3 regions of the Rhizobium sp. N324 genome follow, and region 3 is predicted to be linked to each of the others. Evidence: predicted binding sites of a transcription regulator. Region 3 holds the regulator's gene; each other region holds the start of a gene.
What was found. The regulator PhoB, encoded in region 3, activates phosphate uptake and scavenging genes when phosphate is short. The targets are predictions, from matches to a motif close to TGTCATNNANCTGTCAT.
Positions count from the first base shown of each region.

Region 1: the regulator PhoB is predicted to act here: its motif matches at 2,782-2,798, upstream of ugpB (sn-glycerol-3-phosphate ABC transporter substrate-binding protein UgpB).
Region 2: the regulator PhoB is predicted to act here: its motif matches at 1,532-1,548, upstream of AMK05_RS22160 (NAD-glutamate dehydrogenase).

Region 1 covers NZ_CP013635.1:248,798-253,826, forward strand. Annotated here, with positions in the region: gene ugpE (sn-glycerol-3-phosphate ABC transporter permease UgpE) at 1-293, opposite strand, end outside; gene ugpA (sn-glycerol-3-phosphate ABC transporter permease UgpA) at 306-1,190, opposite strand; gene ugpB (sn-glycerol-3-phosphate ABC transporter substrate-binding protein UgpB) at 1,256-2,578, opposite strand; gene AMK05_RS31170 (DUF47 family protein) at 2,814-3,455, shown strand; gene AMK05_RS31175 (inorganic phosphate transporter) at 3,455-4,456, shown strand; gene AMK05_RS31180 (sugar kinase) at 4,503-5,029, opposite strand, start outside.
Region 2 covers NZ_CP013630.1:4,605,090-4,610,118, forward strand. Annotated here, with positions in the region: gene AMK05_RS22145 (carbonic anhydrase) at 1-533, opposite strand, end outside; gene pdxY (pyridoxal kinase PdxY) at 605-1,480, opposite strand; gene AMK05_RS22160 (NAD-glutamate dehydrogenase) at 1,756-5,029, shown strand, end outside.
Region 3 covers NZ_CP013630.1:563,534-568,562, reverse strand. Annotated here, with positions in the region: gene AMK05_RS02780 (GIY-YIG nuclease family protein) at 241-525, shown strand; gene AMK05_RS02775 (IS4 family transposase) at 811-1,965, opposite strand; gene phoB (phosphate regulon transcriptional regulator PhoB) at 2,297-2,980, opposite strand; gene phoU (phosphate signaling complex protein PhoU) at 3,118-3,831, opposite strand; gene pstB (phosphate ABC transporter ATP-binding protein PstB) at 3,876-4,691, opposite strand; gene pstA (phosphate ABC transporter permease PstA) at 4,708-5,029, opposite strand, start outside.

The DNA.
Region 1 (5,029 bases), on a different replicon from region 3:
AGGATCGAGATGGCGATCTTCCCGACGGCGACGCCGACCGCCATGATCAGCGAGTTGATCATCATCGGCCCGATCGGCGGCGCTCCCGAGCTTGTCATCCCCGACGACAGCATCGTCGAATAGTTCTCGATGATGTGGCTTCCCGGGGTCAGCGGCACGACGCCCGACAAAAAGTCATTGGGCCCGTGGCTCGATGCGATGAAAGCGACGTAAACGGGAAACACCACGATCGTGACACCGAGGATCAGCACAAGATGGGCCAGGAAATTCAGAAAAGGGCGATTTTCAACCATCCTTGGGCTCCCTCAATATTGCACGCGGCGTTCGATGAAGCGGAACTGCACCGCCGTCAGGGCGACGACGATCACCATCAGAATGACGGACTGCGCCGCCGACGAGCCCAGATTCAGACCGATGAAACCGTCGAAATAGACCTTGTAGACCAGGATCTCGGTTGCGCGCGCCGGCCCGCCCTGGGTGGTGGCATGAACGATGCCGAACGTATCGAACATCGCGTAAACGATATTGATGACGATCAGATAGAAGGTCGTCGGCGAGATCAGCGGGAAGACGATCGTCCAGAAACGCTTGGTAGGTCCGGCCCCATCGATGGCGCCGGCTTCCTGAAGCGAGCGCGGCACGGATTGCAGCGCAGCCAGGAAAAACAGGAAGTTATAGGATATCTGTTTCCAGGTGGCGGCGATCACGATCAGGATCATCGCGTCGTTGGGATTGATCAGATGGTTCCAATCGACGCCCATCGACCGCAGCATATAGGCGACGATGCCGATCGACGGATTGAACATGAACCACCAGAGAATACCGGCAATCGCCGGGGCGACGGCATAGGGCCAAATCAGCAGGGTCGAATAAATTCGGGAGGTGCGGAGCACGCGCATTGCCGCGGCCGCTAGGAGCAGCGCGATCGACGTCGACAGCACCGTCACCAGAATGGCGAAGATCAGCGTGTGGCCGAAGGCATTGATATAGATCGGATCGGCAAAAAGCCGCCGGTAGTTTTCGAACCAGACGAAGTTCGTTTTGAAGCCGAAGGCATCCTCGCGCAGGAAGGATTGCCAGAAGGCCGTTGCCGCAGGCCAGAGAAAAAATACCACGGTCACGAAAATCTGGGGGGCAATGAGCAGGTAAGGCAAAAGCTTGTTGGGAAATACGGTCCGTTTGGTTTGCATGAGCCCTCACACTGACGGATGGGAAACGGGGGCCGGTCTTTCGCCAGCCCCCGTCGCGGTGTCCATTAGTTGGCGGACTCGAAATCGCGAAGCTGTTCGTTGCCGCGTGCGACGACTGAATCGACCGCTTCCTTCGCCGTCTTCTTTCCACCCAGCAAAGCGGCAAACTCATCGTCGATGATGCCGCGCACCTGGACGTAATTGCCGAAGCGGATGCCCTTGGAATTGTCGGTGGGCGTCACCCGCGTCAGCTGTTTGATGCCGATGTCGGCGCCGGGGTTTTTCTCATAATAGCCCTGGTCCTGGCCGAGCTTATAGGCAGCTTCGGTGATCGGCAGGTATCCGGAAAACTGATGCCAGTCGGCCTGAACTTCCGGCTTCTGCAGGTAGGTGAAGAATTTCGCCACACCCTTATATTCCTCTTCCGGACGACCTTTCAGCGTCCAGAGGGTGGCGCCGCCGATGATCGAATTGAGCGGCTGCTTGATGACGTCATCGTAGAAGGGAAGTGGCGCAAAACCGACTTTGAAGCCTTTGGCGTTGTTGATGACGCCGGCCCGGCCGGCCGACGAGTTCATATACATCGCGCATTCCTGCGAATAGAACATCGGAGGCGCGTTGTCGCCGCCGACAGGCCCGCCGAATTTGAACAGACCTTCCTCCTGCCACTTCTTCAAATTGTCCCAATGGCGGATCGTCAGATCGTTGTTGAAGGTGAATTCGGCGTCCAGGCCGCCAAAGCCGTTGGCCTTGGTGGAATAGGGCTTGTCATGCAGGGCATTGAGATTTTCGGTCTGGATCCAGGAGATCCAGGCGCTGGTGAAGCCGCATTTGGCCGCACCCGATTTCATGATGGTCCGCGAGAAGGATTCCACCTCCGCCCATGTTTTCGGCGGCGTTTCCGGATCGAGCCCGGCCTTCTTGAAGACGTCCTTGTTGTAATACATGATCGGCGTCGAGGAATTGAAGGGCAGCGATAGGACATTGCCGCTGGTGTCCGAGTAATAACCGACGACCGGCGCGATGAATTTGCTCTGGTCCCAGGCCTCGCCTTCGTCTTTCATCAGCTGGTAAACCGGATAGACCGCACCCTGTGCGGCCATCATCGTGCCGGTGCCGACTTCATAGACCTGGACGATTGCCGGCTGCTGCTTGGCACGAAACGCAGCGATCGCGCCGGTCAGCGTCTCGTCATAGGTCCCCTTATAGACCGGGACGATCTCATAATCGGACTGAGATGCGTTGAAGCCTTTGGCGATCTGTTCAAGCTTCGCGCCATTCTCGCCGCCCATCGCATGCCACCACTGGATCTTCGTGGCGGCCATGGCCGGGACGGATAAGGACAGGCTGGTCAATCCTGCGGACAGGAAAAAAGCGATCTTGTTCATCTTCACTCCCATTGCTCTCGGTCCGCAGCCTCCCGCTCCAGACGTCCGGCAATGGTAACAGCCATAGTTCACTTTGCAATAATGAAATGTTCAAATGAACATTTACCCGAAAACGGCAGGACAGCGCGATCGACGGATTGCGATTTCTGTCAATGACTTCCCTTCTCCGGTCTCGCGGCTTTCCATGGCAGCCGTGGTGCTTTATGACGATTTTGTGACAGTCCATGGAGTGCCGATGTTAAGCTGGTTTCGAAAACTCATGCCGCGCGAAGATCGATTCTTCGATCTCTTCGCTCAACACTCAAAAACCGTCGTCGGTGCGGCCGAAGCGCTCAACGAACTTTTGGGCGGCACGGACATCGAAGGCCATTGCGCCCGGATCGTTCAATTGGAGGATGAAGCGGACGAGATTACCCGCCAAGTGCTGCTTGCCGTGCGCCGCAGTTTTGTCACACCCTTCGATCGCGGCGATATCAAGGATCTCATCCAGTCGATGGACGATGCGATCGACATGATGCAGAAGACCGTGAAGACCATCCGGCTGTTCGAGCAGAAGAGCTTCGACCCTGTGATGCAGGAAATGGGAAAGACGATCGTCCAGGCGGCACATCTGATAGCCGAAGCGCTTCCCCTTCTCGATCGGATCAGCGCCAACGCTCCGCGTCTGGCCGCGCTCGCGGAAGAAGTGACACGCGTCGAGGGCCGGTCCGACGAATTGCACGAGCAGGGCCTGAAGGATCTTTTCCGCCGCCACGGCGCCTCAAATGCGATGGCTTATCTTATCGGCAGCGAGATCTATGGCGAGCTTGAGAAGGTCGTCGACCGTTTCGAGGATGTCGCCAATGAAATCAGTGGCATCGTCATCGAGAACGTTTGATGGAAGCCACCCTCGCCCTTCCCCTTCTTGCCGCGCTCGTGGCTGTTGCCCTCTTCTTTGATTTCCTCAACGGCCTGCACGATGCCGCCAATTCTATCGCCACGATCGTGTCGACGCGGGTGCTGCGTCCGCAATATGCGGTGTTTTGGGCGGCTTTCTTCAATTTTATCGCCTTCTTATTCTTTGGACTGCACGTCGCAGAAACGCTCGGGACCGGCATTATCGATCCGGCCATCGTTACGCCGCAGGTCATCTTCGCGGCGCTGGTGGGCGCGATCGTCTGGAACATCGTCACCTGGGTCTTCGGTATCCCTTCGAGCTCATCGCATGCACTGGTCGGCGGGTTGGTCGGTGCCGGTCTGATGAAGACAGGTTTCAGTTCGATCGTCTGGAGCGGATTGTTGAAAACGGCCGGCGCCATCGTGATGTCGCCGGCGATCGGATTTTTCCTTGCACTGCTGCTCATCCTGATCGTCTCGTGGATCTTCGTGCGGCAGACGCCTTTCGCTGTCGATCGGACATTCCGGATCTTGCAGTTTGTCTCCGCCTCCCTCTATTCCCTCGGCCACGGCGGCAACGACGCTCAGAAGACGATGGGCATCATTGCCGTGTTGCTCTATTCGCAGGGATACCTGGACGGCGGCTTCCATGTGCCGCTCTGGGTCGTTCTCTCATGCCAGAGCGCAATGGCGCTCGGGACACTTTGCGGCGGCTGGCGGATCGTCCATACCATGGGATCGAAGATCACGCGGCTCAACCCAATGCAGGGCTTCTGTGCCGAAACCGGCGGAGCCTTGACGCTGTTCGGCGCAACCTGGCTGGGCATCCCGGTCTCGACGACGCACACGATCACCGGCGCCATCATCGGCGTGGGTGCCGCCCGCCGGCTGTCAGCCGTTCGCTGGGGTTTGGCCGGCAATATCGTTATTGCCTGGGTCGTCACACTCCCGGCCGCCGCAACCATTTCAGCGCTCTGTTATTGGCTCTCGGACTTCTTCTAATGCATGTCGCAATCCGAAACCGCTCCGCACGTCCGCGCAGCGTGCATTAGCGCCTAGTCACCGCCGCGCCCCAGCCCCGCAGCGCATCGCAGACCTCCGCTCTGCTGGGCGCGCCGATACGGCCGCCGAAGACCTGGCATTTGAGCGCCGCCGCCATGGACGAGAAGCGCATCGTCTCGGCGATCGGCGCGCCTTCTGCGATAGCCAGAGCGAAAGCGCCATGGAAAATATCGCCTGCCGCGAGCGTATCGACGGCCCTCACCATGGGAGCAGCAAGATGGAAGACTTCGCCGGCTCGGTCGTCGAACCAGAACGAACCGTTTTCCCCTGATGTGACGCTGATAAAGGCGTGCTCGAACTTTCGCTTCAGAAGGCCGACGGCCTTCGCCGGCTCGGCGGTTCCGGTCAGGCGCTCGGCGGCCGGCTGCGAAAACACGATGTGGCTGGCCGCCGGCGCCAGCATCTCGATCACGCCGTCGCCCGCAACGTCGCCATCGAGAATGGCCGGTTTGCCCGCCTCTCCGGCTGCAAGCAGCGTCCGCAATGCCAGCTTCGGCCAGCGGACGTCGACCA
Region 2 (5,029 bases), 600 kb from region 3:
AGCGCCTTGATGTCGGGAAAGCTTCTGAGATTGTCGATCGAATTGCGGATCGACACACGCTCCAGCGCTGTCTGCCGCTCGGCCGCCGTCATCACGTCATTGCTTTGGATCTGCTCGGCGGCGGGCTTGACCAGCGACATCCAGCGGCCGATGAAATCGCCCGGCGACAGCGGCTCGGCATTCGGATCGAGCGCTGCGCGGATGCCGCCGCAGCGGCCATGGCCCATCACGACGATATCCGAGACCTTCAGCGCCTGCACCGCAAATTCGAGCGCGGCCGACGTCGAATGGAAATGTCCGTCCGGCTCGTAAGGCGGCACCATGTTGGCGACGTTGCGGATGACGAAGAGCTCACCCGGGCCGGCATCGAAGATCAGCTCCGGCGCCGCACGCGAGTCCGAACAGGCAATGACCAGCGTACTGGGGCTCTGACCGTTTTCGGCAAGCAGCCGATACCTGTCGCGGGCGTCGGCATAACGCCCGTTCATGAAGTTGCGGTAACCGTCCAGAAGGGAATTTGGAAAACGCTGCATGCTTCTGGATTAGCGCGCGCGGCAGACAATTTCAACTGCTGCAATGCAAAATGAACGCGTCGGCATATGCGTCATTTTTTCCGCCGCTGCGCCGGGTGAACGAGCCGGCGCATCTGCACCATCGCCATCGGCGTCGAAAGGCTGGAAGCATCGCTCGCCAGCATCAGCTCGTTGCTGCCACGCTTGACGGCGCGCGCTAGCACTTCGAAGACGCTGGCGGTGGCAAGCTGCAGCGCCTTTTCGTCCTCGAGACCGGAAAGCAGGCGCGACAGGAAGACGGCGGCCAGCAGGTCACCGAGACCATTCGGCGGGTTTTCGACGACGCGGTGCTCGGCAAGAAGCGCGTGACGGCCGGACAGATAGAGGTTGCCGGTACCGCCCGCCATCATCGGCACCGCCGAGGTGACGAGCATGCGCGACGGCCCCAGCGCCAGCGCCGCCTCCATGATCGCGCTGTTGTCTTCAAGCGCGGCCCCGGAAAGCCATGCGAGTTCGTAGCGGTTCGGCGTCGCCAGCGAGGCGAGCGGGATGAGATGGTCGCGAATGGCCTCGGCGGTCGCCTCCGGCACATAGAGGCCGCCGAGATCGCCCATCACCGGATCGCAGACATAGAGCAGCTCCGGATTATCCTGCCTGAGCGCGGCGATCAGCCGGGCGACGGAGCGCGCCTGGGCGGCATTGCCGAAATAGCCCGAAAGCACCGCCTTGACTTCGCCGATCCAGGGCGCCCGGATCAGATCGTCGATCGCCGCGTCGAAATCCTCTTCCGCAAATGTCAGCCGCGTCGAACGGCCATGGCCGGGATGCCAAGGCAGCACGATGGTCGGCAGCGCCCAGACGGGGTGGCCGAGCGTCTCCAGCGCAAAGACAGCCGCCCGGTTGCCGACCGAGCCGCGCACCACGTGGCTGGAGATGACGATGATTGCGCCCGCTGCATTTTCCGACATGATACAAGATCCGAATGATGACCGGGTTTGATGATATTTTTGACGCCGCGCTGTCAACCATTCTTCACGTGAGCATGAAAATGTGCAGGGGAAGAGAAATCAAAAGCGGGGCCGTTTCGTTCGTTTTGGCCACGAAAACGGAAAAATCCCTGACAATTTCCCATTTCCTGCGTCAAAAAAGCATCAAAACCATCCCCTAGGCCCCCATTTTAGAGATTTTTTCGAAGAATCTTCTGCTAGCTTGCAGAAAATCAGTCCATTGCGGGAGGCGATTCATGGCTGCCAGAAATAATCCGAAACGGGAAAAGCAGATCGAAAGCGCGCGCAAGGTCGCCAAGGCGACGGGCGAGGCGCATCTCGATCCGGAAATTCTCTTCGGACGGGCGAGCAATGACGATCTCGAACTCTATACGCCTGAGATGCTGGCGCTCTCCGCCGTGCATTCGGCAAGGGAACTCGCCGCCTGGAACGGCAAGGCGCCGCGCGTCAGCATCGACGCCATTGCCGATGTGGCGCCTGAGGGGATTGCCGTGTCGGTGCTTTCGGTCACCGACCGGAACATGCCCTTCCTGTTTGAATCGGTCATGGGCGAAGTGACCAGCACCTATCGCGACCTGTTCATGGCCGTGCATCCCATCCTGGTCATGGAGAAGGGCAAGGCGCCAGCGCTCTATTCCGCCGATCACCCGAGCGACCCGGCCAGCCGCGTCAGCCATATCCAGCTCCATATTGCGCCGCTCAATTCCGCCCAGGCCGCAGATCTCGTCAAACGCGTTGAAACCGTGCTCGAACAGGTCCGTCTGTCGGTCTCCGACTGGAAGCCGATGCTTTCCAAGATCGACGGCGTGATCGCAGAGCTTTCCGCCAATGGCGCCAGCCGGAAAAAGGCCGATCGCGATGAGGCCGTCGCCTTCCTGACATGGCTGCGCGACGAGAATTTCACCTTCCTCGGCATGCGTGAATATGTCTATTCCGGCAAGGGTGCCGATGCCAAGGTTGAGCGAGACAAGGGTGCGGGCCTCGGCATGCTCTCCAACCCCGACGTTCTGGTGCTGCGCACCGGCAAGGACGCCGTGACGACGACGCCGGAGATTCTTGCCTTCCTCGACGGCCCCGACTTCCTGATCGTCACCAAGGCGAATGTGAAATCCATCGTCCATCGCCGGGCCTATATGGATTATGTCGGCGTCAAACGCTTCGACGCCAGCGGCAACGTCACCGGCGAGCTGCGCATCGTCGGCCTCTTCACCTCGACGGCCTATACGTCGCTCGCCTCGGAGATCCCGCTGCTGCGTTCCAAGATCGAGAAGGTGAAGGAGCATTTCGGCTTCGACCCGATGAGCCATTCCGGCCGCATGCTCGACAACACGCTGGAATCCTATCCCCGCGACGACCTTTTCCAGATCGACACCACCCTGCTTGCCAGTTTTGCCGAGCAGATCAACGACCTGGCCGACCGCCCGCGCGTGCGTGTCCTGCCGCGCATCGACCATTTTGACCGCTTCGTCTCGGTGATCGTCTACGTGCCGCGCGAGGAATACGACTCGATCGTCCGTGAGCGGATCGGCGCCTATCTGAAGACTGTCTATGACGGTCGCGTCTCCGCCTATTATCCGGCTTTCCCGGAAGGCGGCGTGGCGCGCGTGCATTTCATCATCGGCCGCTCCGGCGGCAAGACGCCGCGCATTCCGCAGGCAAAGCTCGAGCAGGTGATCCGCGAGATCACCGCCCGTTGGGACGACCGTTTCGAGGCGCTGGCCGGAGCCAAGGCGCCGAAGATCTCGGTCGACCAGGCCTTCCAGGATTCCTTCACGCCTGAAGAAACCGTGGCCGATCTCGCCGATATCGTCGCTTGTGCCGCAGGCGAGCCGCTTCGCATCCAGTTCTACCATCGCCAGGAAGATGAGAGCCGTACGCTCTCGCTGAAAATCTTCCACGCCGGCGGCCAGCTGGCGCTGTCGCGCCGCGTGCCGCTGCTTGAGAATCTCGGCTTCAATGTCGTCAGCGAACGCACCTTCGACATCGAAGTACCGGCCACGGACGGAGAACCGAAACTCGTCGTGCTGCACGACATGGAGCTCGAGGCCCGCAATGGCGGCGACATCGACCTGCAGCGTTACGGCGCCGCCCTCGAGGAAGCCTTTGTCGCCGCCTTCGCCGGTACGATCGACAATGATAGCTTCAACCGGCTGATCCTCTCGGCCGGGCTCTCGGCGCGCGAGACGAACGTGCTGCGCGCCTATGCGCGTTACCTCCGCCAGGCCGGCATCGCCTATTCGCAGGATTATATCGCCACTACGCTCGACAAATATCCCGGTGTCGCCGCCGCCATCTTCAGGCTGTTCCACGACACGCTAGATACAAGGCTTTCCGAAAAGGTCCGCGTCAAGAAACTTGCCGAGCTGCACCAGGCGATCGAGACCGAGCTGGCCGATGTGCCAAGCCTTGACGACGACCGCATCCTGCGCCGCTACGTCAATATCGTCGATGCGACGCTGCGCACCAATTATTTCCAGAGGAATCCGGATGGCTCGCCGAGATCGATGCTGGCCTTCAAGCTCGATCCGCATCTGGTCGACGGGCTGCCGCAACCCAAACCCTTCCGCGAAATGTTCGTCTATGGCGTCGAAGTCGAGGGCGTGCACCTGCGCTTCGGCAAGGTGGCGCGCGGGGGGCTGCGCTGGTCGGATCGCGCCGAGGATTACCGCACCGAAGTGCTTGGCCTCGTCAAGGCGCAGCAGGTGAAGAACGCGGTCATCGTGCCGGTCGGCGCCAAGGGCGGCTTTTATCCGAAGAAGCTCCCCGTCGGCGGCAGCCGCGACGAGATCTTCAATGCCGGCCGCGAGGCATACAAGACCTATATCCGCACACTGCTGTCGATCACCGACAACATCTCGGGGACCGAGATCGTGCCGCCGAAGGACACGGTCAGGCTCGACGGTGACGACCCCTATTTCGTGGTCGCCGCCGACAAGGGCACCGCGACCTTCTCCGACACCGCCAATGCGCTGGCGCAGGAAGCCGGTTTCTGGCTGGACGACGCCTTCGCCTCCGGCGGCTCGGCCGGTTACGACCACAAGAAGATGGGCATCACCGCCCGCGGCGCCTGGGAAACCGTCAAACGCCATTTCCGTGAAATAAACATCGACATCCAGACGACGCCCTTCACCGTCGCCGGCGTCGGCGACATGTCAGGCGACGTCTTCGGCAACGGCATGCTGCTCTCTCCGAAGATCCGGCTGATCGCCGCCTTCGATCACCGCGATATCGTCATCGATCCCGATCCCGATATGGAAAAGACGCTGGCCGAGCGCCAGCGGCTCTTCGATCTGCCGCGCTCGAGCTGGCAGGATTTCGACAAAAGCGTGCTTTCCAAGGGCGCGATGATCATCTCCCGCGCGGCGAAGTCGGTCACGCTGACGCCGGAAGCGGTTGCCGCGATCGGTATCGACAAGGCTGTCGCCACGCCCTTCGAAATCATGACGGCGATCCTGAAAAGCCCGGTCGACCTGCTCTGGTTCGGCGGCATCGGCACCTATGTGAAAGCAC
Region 3 (5,029 bases):
CGGCCATGGGTCCTCGGGTCAAGCCCGAGGACGACGGAGAGTGGGGGAGCGTTTGCGGCAGGAACCATGAGCGTAGTGGTTCTGCTGGAATTGGCGCTTTTCGCTTTACGCAATTTTCCCAATCCGTTTGCTCCGTTTCGCTGGAACCCTCCGAACGTCTCGCTTCTTGCCCATCCCACCTCCCCACCCTCCGTCCTGCTCGGGCTTGACCCGAGCATCCATGCCCAGCACTCTGCGCGGATGGCGGGCTATGTCTACATCATCACCAACCAGAAAAACGGCACGCTCTATATCGGCGTGACATCCGATCTGGAGCGCCGCATCTATGAGCATCGTGAAGGGCTGACACCGGGCTTTGCGTGGAAATACGGATGCACCCGTCTCGTCTGGTACGAGGAGCATTGGGATATCGCCAGTGCGATCCAGCGGGAGAAGTCGTTGAAACGCTGGTACCGGCAATGGAAGGTCGATCTGGTCGAGGCGATGAATCCTGGGTGGGATGATCTGTATCTTACGCTGTGGTGATGCGAAAGCAGTGCTTGCGGCCATGGCGTTGGCGGTAACCACATCGAGCCGAAGTGCTTGTGGCGGTGGGTCCTCGGGTCAAGCCCGAGGACGACGGAGGGTGGGGGAACCTATGCGGCAAGAACCGTAAGCGTAGCGGTTATTGGAATTGCCGCCATTTGTTTCCGCGCTTTCCACGCAAAACCGTTCGCCCATTTTGTTGGAATTGCTCCAGACCTCTCGCTTCTTGCTGCTCGTGCTCCCTCACCCTCCGTCATACTCGGGCTTGACCCACTGCTGTCCGGTTTAACTTGCGGTGATGGGCAGTGATAATTGCCGTGGATCTGCTTTGGTGATTGCCGGCGGTCTTCGCAGGGCGCCGATTGCCCTGCGATGCATGATGTTGAGGCGCACGAGCCTTGAGAATGCGAGCGGCTGAGCGATGTCTTTCTGGGCTGCCTGGGCCATTCGCAGCAGCAGATAGGCAATGAGCGCGACGAAGACCTGGATGCGCACGGCATTTTCCGAGGTTCCGAGAAAATGCCGGATCTTCAGGTTCTGCTTGATCCATTTGAAGAAGAGTTCGATTTGCCAACGCTGCTTGTAAAGGGTGGCGATCTCGGCTGCCGGAGCGTCGAGGTCGTTGGTGATGAGGCGGATGACCTTGCCGGTCCTGATGCGGACGGCGATCTCGCGCACCGGATCCTGAAAGGGGTTCTGCCGGGAACCGGCGAGCCTTTGCGGCAGGAGCCCGATCCTGTCGAAGAGAATGCCCGCAGCTTCATCGGCTGGCTGTTCGGCGATCGTGGCGACGAGGGTATTGCTCTTCAGCCTGGTGACGAAACGGGCGCTCTTTCTATCGATCTCGGCCCACCAGGCAAAATCGTAATAGGCAAGATCGAAGACATAGGTGACGCCCGCAGCAATGTCGATCGCCCTGGCCGGGATGATGTCGTTCGTCCTCTGACCGGTCAGCGTCATGGCGAGCGGCGCGTCGGCGTGCGGATCGTAGCAGACATGCAGTTTGATGGCCCGTTTGCCGCCAACCATGTCGGCCCAGCCGCCATACAGCGAGGAGACCTGGACGCGTGTGGCATCCAATATACGCAGCGTATCGCCGATATGACGGCGTATCTTTCGACTGGCACGGGCAGCCATGACGGAGAACAGATCGGCAAACAAGGCTGCCGGGCGCTTGGCATTGGCATCCGCCAGCGTGGCACGGGCCACACTGCGAGCGCCCAGGTGATAAAGGTTCGCCTCGTGGCTGAGCAAGCCGGCCTCGATCTCGCGCAGGCTGGCAGCGCCCGACAACTGGCCAAAAAGCAGCGCCAGGAACTGCGACTTCGCCGTCAGCCGGCGCACCCGGTGGTCGGCATTATGCTTGTCCACAAGACGATCGAACACCGCCCACGGAATATACTGTTGAAGCTGGTGAAAAACGCTATTCTCGTGCCGCATGACATTGATCTCCAATTCGTGTCCAGAACGCCGCGAAACGTCTGAAAACGAATAGAATCAATGCCATGCAACCTGTCCAGATATTTTAACCGGACAGCAGTGGGCTTGACCCGAGTATCCATGCCGCAAGCGCTGCGCTTGAATTTGTCGACCGCGGTCGCCTTGTCAGTTCAACAGAAACGAAGTGCCCACCCGCATGGGTCCTCGGGTCAAGCCCGAGGACGACGGAGGGTGGGGGAACGTCCGCGGCAGGAACCGCAGCGTGCGGTGATCTATCGGCCGCGTTTTGCGTTACGCGGCTCCCTCGCCCGGACGGCGGCAGGATGGCGGCTCAGGCTTCCATCGAATAGCCGGCGCCGCGGACGGTGCGGATGACGTCTTGCATGTTGGAGAAGTTCAGCGCCTTGCGCAGGCGGCCGACATGGACGTCGACGGTGCGTTCGTCGACATAGATGTCGTGGCCCCAGACGCCGTCGAGGAGCTGCGAGCGGGAGAAGACCCGGCCCGGCGACGACATCAGGAATTCCAACAGGCGGAATTCGGTGGGGCCGAGGCGGACTTCGCGGCTCTTGCGGTGGACGCGGTGGGTTTCGCGGTCGAGCTCGATATCGCCGCATTTCAGCACGGTGGAGAGAACCTCCGGACGGGCGCGGCGCAGCATCGCCTTGACGCGGGCGACGAGCTCGGGGGTCGAGAAGGGCTTGACGACATAATCGTCGGCGCCGGTGGAAAGCCCGCGGACGCGTTCGCTCTCTTCGCCGCGCGCCGTCAGCATGATGATCGGCAGCCGCTCGGTTTCCGGCCGCATGCGCAGGCGCCGGCAAAGCTCGATGCCGGAGACGCCGGGCAGCATCCAGTCGAGGATGAGAAGGTCGGGCGTGCGCTCCTGAAGCCTGATTTCGGCCTCGTCGCCACGAAGGATGGTATCGACCTCGAAGCCCTCAGCTTCGAGATTGTAGCGGAGAAGCACGCTCAGGGCTTCCTCGTCTTCAACAACTGCAACTCTCGGGATCATGCGTGTCGGTCTCCTCGCGCATGATCCTTAAACCGGGGGTGATTTAAGCAATGCATCCTGCGCAAATTCACAAAAAATGGCTGCGACCTCTTTGCGCGCCCCACATGGGCGCGCACGCAATCGTCTGGTTTAGGCGGTTATTCCGTGACCGCGCCGACGGTGTTGGCGCTGTCGTCCTTCGGACGGTCGCCTTCCGGCTGTGCGCCGGTAGCCATGTAATAGATGGTCTCGGCGATGTTGGTGGCGTGGTCGCCGATGCGCTCGATGTTCTTGGCGCAGAAGAGAAGATGCGTGCAGCTGGTGATGTTGCGCGGATCTTCCATCATGTAGGTCAGGAGCTCGCGGAACAGCGAGGTGTACATCGCGTCGATCTCGTTGTCGCGCTCGCGGATCGCACTCGCCTTGTCGGCGGCGCGTGTCGTGTAGACGTCGAGCACTTCCTTGAGCTGGACGAGCGCCAGCTCGGACAGATGCTCGAGGCCGCGGGCCAGCTTGCGGGGAACGCCGGTGCTCTGCACGGCGATGACGCGCTTGGCGGTGTTCTTTCCGAGGTCGCCGACGCGTTCGAGATCGGCGGCGATGCGGATCGAACCCATGATTTCGCGCAGGTCGGCGGCCATCGGCTGGCGGCGGGCGATGGTGACGATCGCCTTGTCGCCGATTTCACGCTCGGCGTGATCGAGGATCACGTCGTCGGAAATGACCTTCTGGGCCAGCGCCGTATCACCGTTGACCAGCGCCCGGACGGATTCGGCGACCATCTGCTCGGCCAGGCCGCCCATTTCGGAAATCCGCCGGGACAGGAACTTCAGATCATCATCATAGGCAGAATAAATATGTGTCGATGCCATGGGGCTTTATCCTCGAATAACGGGAAGGCTTGGTGACGCCAAAATCAGCCGAAGCGGCCCATGATATAGTCCTGGGTGCGCGGATCGTCGGGATTGGTGAACATCTTGTCGGTGTCGTTCTCCTCGACCAGATTGCCGAGGTGGAACATGGCGGTGCGCTGCGAGACGCGCGCGGCCTGCTGCATGGAGTGGGTGACGATGACGATCGTGTAATTTTCGCGCAGTTCGTGGATCAGCTCCTCGACCTTGGCGGTGGCGATCGGGTCGAGCGCCGAGCAGGGCTCGTCCATCAGGATGACTTCGGGGCTGACGGCGACGGCACGGGCAATGCAGAGGCGCTGCTGCTGACCGCCGGAGAGGCCGGTGCCGGATTCATGCACGCGGTCCTTGACCTCGTTCCAGAGGCCGGCGCGCTGCAGGCTGGTCTCGACGATCTGGTCGAGATCGGCCTTCGACTTGGCAAGGCCATGGATGCGCGGGCCGTAGGAGACGTTTTCGTAGATCGTCTTCGGGAACGGGTTCGGCTTCTGGAAGACCATGCCGACGCGGGCGCGCAGTTCGACGACATCGATATCGGGATCATAGATATCGTCGCCGTCCAGCGTGATCTTGCCGGCGACGCGGCAGCCGTCGATCGTGTCGTTCATGCGGTTGAGGCTCCGCAGAAAGGTCGACTTGCCGCAGCCCGACGGGCCGATCAGCGCGGTTACGGTGTTTTCGCGAATGTTCAGGTTCACATCGAAAAGCGCGCGCTTTTCGCCGTAGTAAACCGAGACATCCTGGCCGATCATCTTATACGGGACGTTGCTCATCTTCTGATCCAGCGCCTTTTCAACTGCAGCTTCCGTCAACATGTTCATGATCTTGTAACTCCGTTTACCAGCGGCGCTCGAAGCGACGACGCAAGAGAATGGCGCCCATGTTCATGACGATCAGGAACAGGAGCAGGACGATGATGGCACCCGAAGTACGCTCGACGAAGGCCCGTTCGGCCTCGTTGGCCCACATATAGACCTGCACCGGCAGGGCCGTCGAGGGATCGAGCGGTGTCATCGGCGCGTTGGCGACGAAGGCGACCATGCCGATCAGGAGCAGCGGCGCGGTTTCGCCGAGCGCGTGCGCCAGGCCGATGATCGTGCCGGTGAGGATGCCGGGCATGGCGAGCGGCAGAACATGGTGAAACACCATCTGCATCTTC